DNA from 2 places in the Streptomyces sp. NPDC039424 genome. Region 1 is predicted to be linked to the other one. Evidence: riboswitches for the same ligand, from Rfam matches in the RefSeq annotation. Region 1 holds a riboswitch; the other holds the start of a gene.
What was found. A riboswitch is a leader RNA that binds a small molecule or an ion and turns the genes downstream of it on or off. The one in region 1 is predicted to bind cobalamin.

Region 2: another riboswitch for cobalamin. It lies ahead of nicT (Nickel transporter NicT); the one in region 1 lies ahead of ACZ7L0_RS04790 ((2Fe-2S) ferredoxin domain-containing protein).

Annotation. Positions count from the first base shown of each region.
Region 1 covers NZ_JBVKAI010000002.1:3,082-6,269, reverse strand. Annotated here, with positions in the region: gene metE (5-methyltetrahydropteroyltriglutamate--homocysteine S-methyltransferase) at 1-853, opposite strand, end outside; cobalamin riboswitch at 975-1,230, opposite strand; partial or broken gene ACZ7L0_RS04795 (FAD-binding protein) at 1,375-1,551, shown strand; cobalamin riboswitch at 1,580-1,769, shown strand; gene ACZ7L0_RS04790 ((2Fe-2S) ferredoxin domain-containing protein) at 1,811-2,218, shown strand; gene ACZ7L0_RS04785 (helix-turn-helix domain-containing protein) at 2,245-3,188, opposite strand, start outside.
Region 2 covers NZ_JBVKAI010000005.1:357,945-361,132, forward strand. Annotated here, with positions in the region: gene ACZ7L0_RS15950 (nucleoside hydrolase) at 1-134, shown strand, start outside; gene nicT (Nickel transporter NicT) at 142-1,236, opposite strand; cobalamin riboswitch at 1,266-1,449, opposite strand; gene ACZ7L0_RS15960 (ArsR/SmtB family transcription factor) at 1,530-1,889, shown strand; gene ACZ7L0_RS15965 (LAETG motif-containing sortase-dependent surface protein) at 1,905-2,831, opposite strand; gene ACZ7L0_RS15970 (glycoside hydrolase family 13 protein) at 3,081-3,188, shown strand, end outside.

The DNA of each region.
Region 1 (3,188 bases):
CGTCGAGGTTGGCGGCGGCGGCCTCGGTGAAGTCCAGGGCGAGACCGTCGACCGGCGCCTTGGCCAGCACCGGCAGGGCCTCGCCGAGCCGGTCGAAGTACGAGGCGACCAGCAGCTTCGGCCGGTCGGTGAGGGCGCCGAGGCCGCGGAGGGCGCGTGCGACGGCGTTCAGCTCGGCCGGCGTACGGTCCAGGACCAGGGCGGGCTCGTCCAGCTGAACCCACTCGGCGCCCGCCGCGTGCAGGTCGGCGAGGACCTCGGCGTACACCGGCAGCAGCCGGTCGAGAAGGGTGAGCGGGACGAAGTCCGCGGGCACGCCCGGGGCGGGCTTGGCGAGCAGCAGGTAGGTGACCGGCCCGACCAGTACCGGTCGGGCGGTCAGGCCCAGGGCGAGCGCCTCCCTCAGCTCCGCGACCTGCTTGGTGGAGTCGGCCGTGAAGACGGTGTCCGGGCCCAGCTCGGGCACCAGGTAGTGGTAGTTGGTGTCGAACCACTTGGTCATCTCCAGCGGCGCCACGTCCTGGGTGCCGCGCGCCATGGCGAAGTATCCGTCCAGGGCGTCCGCGTCGACGGCGGCTCGATGGCGTGCGGGCACGGCTCCGACCATGACGGTGGTGTCCAGGACATGGTCGTAGTACGAGAAGTCGCCGGTGGGCACCTCGTGGATGCCTGCCCCGGCCAGCTGCCGCCAGTTCGCGCGGCGCAGTCCGGCGGCCGTGGCCTGGAGGGCGTCGGCGGTGACACGCCCCTTCCAGTAGCCCTCGATCGCCTTCTTCAGCTCTCGGTTCTGTCCCTGGCGGGGGTAGCCGTACACGGTGGCCCGTGCTGCCGCGGCTGCGGTCCTGGTGGTCACGGAGATCTCCTTCGCGAGATGAATCCCTGAGATCCCGGGGACGGGACGAGAGCGCGAAGGGGCGACCTGGTGTGTACGCCGACCCGCCCTCGAGGTCACCGGGATGTCCGCGCACGAGTCGTTCGCACACGGGCAGTTGGCAGGTCTTCGGACTCGCGGGCACGTCTTTGCCGTACGAGGTCGTACAGCTTGTACGAGGTCGTTCGTACGAGACACCTACTGGCCGTCGCTTCCCAGGCCCCGTTCGTGGGGCCCAGTGCGTATGACGGCGGTCGTTCCCGCTCACCGCTGCGGGGCAGTCCCGGATTCCCACCGGGTTCCCTCTTGCGACGCATCCCGCCTGGCGGACGGGGCGAACCAGCTGCACCGGCCAGCCTACGGGGCGTACCGCGGTCAGCGTCAACTCCCTTTTGGCGGCGCGGAGTTCATGTAAGCAGCACTCTGGCCGCGGGAGGTCCCCTGGGCTATCGCCGGTAACACCCCTGCCGCCGCAGGGGCAACTCGCGTATCTCCCGCACCGCCGTGTCCTGAACGCCTCGGGCGACCCGGTCCCCGGCCTGTACGCGGCCGGCGAGGTCGCGGGCTTCGGCGGAGGCGGCGTCCACGGCTACCGCTCGCTGGAGGGCACCTTCCTCGGCGGCTGCCTCTTCTCCGGCCGCCGGGCGGGCCGGGCCTCGGCGACCGCGACCGCCACCTGACCCTGCGGACGCCGGTGGTGACGTGGTGTCGGTCCGGATGCGATGATGCCCGGCGACAAGGCGACGGCGGAACGAGGAAGCCGGTGTGAATCCGGCGCGGTCCCGCCACTGTGATCGGCGAGCGGATCCCGCACAGGTCACCGCCCGGACACGGGCGGGAAGACCGGGACGAGCGACGACCCGAGAGCCAGGAGACTCACGCGGTCGCCTCCTCGACGACCACCGGGGCGGATCTCCCCGGAGAGGAGGGCGGTTCGGCATGTCCGCGAGGCCGACTGACGAGACGACCGCGGCGGAGGCACCGGCCGACCCGGTGCCGTGCCGGGTCGTCGTGTGCCGGGACTGCTGCTGCGGCACCCCCAAAGTGCCCGGCGTCGATCACGCGGCGCAAACCGCACGTCTCGCCGAGGTGGTGCCCGTACGCGTCTCCACCTGCCTCGACGTATGCGACCAGGCCAACGTGATCGTCGTCCAGCCCTCCCCGGCCGCCCGCGCCGCCGGCGCCCGCCCCGTCTGGCTCGGCCTGGTCAACGACCCCGAGGCGACGGAGGACATCGCCACCTGGATACGAGCGGGCGGCCCCGGCATCGCTCCCCAGCCCGCGATCCTCGACCTGTACACCTTCACCCCACCCCGGCGTCGCGCGGCGCCCCGGCCGAAGCCATAACCCCGCGTGGGCCTGCCCCTCATGTCTCAGGGCGTCGGCGCTGTCGCCGCCATGGCTCGGGCCGGGCCGGGCCGGGGCCGCGAGCGGAAGGTACGGCGGTAGGTGTCCGGCGGCACACCCACCGTCCGATTGAAGTGCCGGCGCAGCGTCGTGGCGGTGCCCATGCCGGTCGCCGCCGCGATGGTGTCGACGGTGTCGTCGGTGGTCTCCAGCAACTCCTGTGCGTGACGGATCCGTTGGGTGAGCAGCCACTGCAGCGGGGTGGTACCTGTCACCGCCCTGAAATGACGGCCCAGGTGGCGCGAGCTCATCCCCGCCTGGCGGGCCAGGTCCTCCACGGTGAGCGGATGGTCCAGCCGTTGGATCACCCAGGGGAAGAGTCCGGCGAGCGGGTAGTTGTCCGGGGCGGGGACCGGGGTGTTCACGAACTGGGCCTGGCCGCCGTCCCGGTGCGGCGGCACGACCAGGCGGCGGGCCAGCGTGTTGGCGATCGACGAGCCGTGGTCGACGCGGACGAGGTGCAGGCACAGATCCATGGCGGCGGCCTTGCCTGCGGAGGTGAGCACGCTGTCGTTGTCCACGTAGAGGACGTCCGGATCCACCGTCACCCGGGGATGACGCTCGGCCAGCTCCCGGGTGTGCGCCCAGTGCGTGGTCGCCCGCTTGCCGTCCAGCAGCCCGGCGGCCGCCAGCACGAAGGCACCCGTGCAGAGGGAGGCCACGCGTGCGCCCGCCTCGTGGGCCGCGCGCACCGCGTCGATCAGCTCGGCCGGCGGGTCCTGGCCGACGTCGGCCCAGCCCGGGACGATCACGGTGTCGGCGTGCGGGAGGCGGTCGAGTCCGTGATCGGGCTCCAACCGGAAACGGCCGACCCGCACGGCCGCCGGTCCGCAGACCGAGAGGCGGTACCAGGGGTCCGCCACCCCGGTCATATCGGCTCCGAACACCTCGCACGCCAGGGCCAGCTCGA
Region 2 (3,188 bases), on a different contig from region 1:
TCGTCGACCGCCGCCCGCGTCCCGGCGAGTCCGAGATCCATGAGGGCCACCGCGAACAGCCCCTGGTGGACGTGGCGTTGGACGTGGACGTGGACCGGTTCGTCAAGCTGTACCTGGAGACGGTCGAACGCTAGACGCGGCTCACTCCGAGGAGGCGGGGGCCGGTACCGCCCACCGCTCCTCCACCTTCGCGAGCCGCCAGTACGCCAGCGCCGCCGCCCACACGACGACGAACAGGCCGACGATGACATAGCCGACGCTGTCCAGGTTCAGGCCGGCGATCCAGCCGGTGAGGCCGTCGCGCAGGTCGAGCTTCTCGTGCAGGACGCCGACCAGTTCGATCGTGCCGATGAAGAAGGCGACGGCGATGGACAGGCCGGTGATGGTGAGGTTGTAGAACACCTTGCGTACGGGGTTGGAGAACGCCCACTGGTAGGCGAAGTTCATGAAGGTGCCGTCGAGCGTGTCGAACAGGCTCATACCGGCGGCGAACAGGAGCGGCAGGCACAGGATCGCGTACCAGGGCAGCCCGGCCGCCGCACCCGAGCCGGCCATCACCATCAGCGTGACCTCGGTGGCGGTGTCGAAGCCGAGCCCGAAGAGGAACCCGAGCGGGAACATCTGCCCGGGCCGGCTGATGGACTTGGTGAGGCGGCCGAGGATCCGGTTCATGAACCCCCGGGAGTCCAGGTGCTGTTCGAGCTCCCGCTCGTCGTACGTCCCCGCCCGCATCGCCCGGAACACGCGCAGGATGCCCAGCAGGGCGACCAGGTTGAGGGCGGCGATGAGGTAGAGGAAGGTGCCGGAGATCGTCGTACCCAGGAAGCCGAGGACCTGGTGGGTGCGAGAGCCCTCGTTCATCACCTTGCCGGCGAGCTGGGTGCCGCCCGCGATCAGCGCGGCCAGCAGCACGACCACGCTGGAGTGCCCCAGCGCGAACCAGAAGCCCACCGACACCGGCCGCTTGCCGTCCGCCATCAGCTTGCGGGTGGTGTTGTCGATCGCGGCGATGTGGTCGGCGTCGAAGGCGTGCCGCATGCCGAGGGTGTAGGCGGTGACGCCCAGGCCGATGCCGAAGGCCTTGGTGCCGACCTTGTAGTGCTCGGGGACGACGAGCAGGAAGAGGATCCCGAACGCGACGACGTGCAGGGCGACGATCACCGCCATCAGCCCTGCCGTTTTGAGGGTGTCCTCGCGCCGCCAGCGGAAAGCCGACGTGGATTCGGGCAGGGCCATCCGGTTCACGCTCCAGCACCTCGTGGATCACTTCGTGAGCTGCCGTGGCCGGTCTCCTGGCTTACGGGTCGTACGTCCGCCGTCCCTGCCTTCCCGGTCGTACGACCAGTGGCCCGGCGGGTGCCGGACGGGACGGGAACTCCCCGATCACAGTGGCGAGGGCCGCGTCGACATCGCATCGACTTCCCGAGCACCACGGCCTGATCACCGTAGGGGTGCGAGCGGTTTCCTGCATAGCTGCGTACCTGCGCAGGTATCGAAGATCACAAAACGGCGCCTGCGAGGATGAGGGCATGCATCTCGTCCCTGCCGACCGCGCGGACCGTCGCACCATCGACGGCCACCGGGTCTGCGACGCCATCGCCGCGATCGGCGAGCCCGGCCATGTGCGCACGTGGGCCGACCGTTTCGCCCTGCTCGCCGACCCCAAGCGCCTCGCGCTGCTGCTGGCCCTGCACCGCACCGGCCCGCTGGCCGTGTCCGATCTGGCGATCGCGACCGGAATGAACGACCCCGCCGTCTCGCAGGCCTTGCGGCTGCTGCGGGCGGCGGGGGTCGTGGAGGGGGAGAAGGAGGGGCGGGTGGTCAGGTACCGGGTGGTGGACACCGAGGTGCGAGGACTGCTGAAGCACTGCACCGCGGACGGCGGCTGACACCCGCTTACGGCATCAGCCCCGGGCGGTGCGCCTGCGCCTGGTGGCGACCACGATCACCGCGCCGCCCGCGAGGAGCACGGCGGCGCCTGCGGCGATGACGGCGGAGCCGCTGCCGCCACCGGTCTCGGCCAGGTCGCCGCCGCCCCCGTCGGGCGTCGGGGCCGCGGCCGGGGTGGACTCCGAGGCGGACGGGGTCGGGGTGGCCGACTCGGTGGGCGTGGACTCGGAGGCGCTCGGGGTCGGGGTGGCGGTCTCCGCGGCCGGGGTCGAGGGCTGGGCCGGGACGGACTCGGGGGCGGACGGGGTCGGCGTGGCGGTCTCGGTGGACGTGCAGTCCTTCGAACCGCCGTTCCAGGCCGCGATCAGCTTGTCCTTGATGACGGGGTGGTCCGGGCCCTTGGGCAGGTCGCCGTGCTCGAACCCGTCCTTGGCGTCGAGCTCGCCGTCGAACTTGACCGCGCCCCGATAGAGGTCGATCTGCGCGAAGCAGCCCGCGTCCGGTACCGCGATGTCGAGGGACTCGGTCTGGCCCGGCTTCACCGTCACGGAGTCGAAGTCCACGAAGATCTGCTCGCCGGAGGTGCCGAAGGAGGAACCGTGGGCGAGGTAGGAGGCCAGCGAGGCGGTGCAGGTGGAGGCGTCACCGGCGGTGCGGACCTTGATGTGGACCTTGCCGTCCTCGGTGGGCTTGAGGTTCTGGTCGTCGACCTTGACCGAGTCGTAGAAGCCGGTGCCGTCGAGCGAGAACTGGCAGCGGTCGGTCCCGGTCTCCGTGCCCGCGCCGGTGCCCGGCTTGTAGGTGCCGCCGGACTTCCAGCCGTCACCGCCGTCGTGGGCCCAGGCGCCGGAGGCGGCGGCGACGGAGGCCGCGCAGAGGGCGAGCGTCGCGGCGCCCGTCCCCAGCAGGCGGCGGGTGGTGACACGTCTCGCTATGGACATGTGTATCCCATCAGGATCTGAGACCTTCCCATGCGGAGAAGGCAGGGGGGAAGGCAGGAGAAGGCAGAGGAAACACCGGGCCCATTGGTCAGATGCGCCACAGCGTGTGCACATGGTGGGTCGACCGGCTGAACCCTGTCAACCTGCGCTGATGCAAGGGGAGTTCATGCCTCATCACAACTTCGACACACTGGGAATGATCTACTCCGCAGGGTGTGAAGTTTCGCTTTCCCGGCAATGTGGACAGGGATGCCCTTGTCGTCCTTCCCCAAGGGAGCCCACGTGACCGACCTTTCGTCCAGGAACCCCGACTGGTGGCGCCAGGCCGTCATCTACCAGGTCTACCCCCGCAGCTTC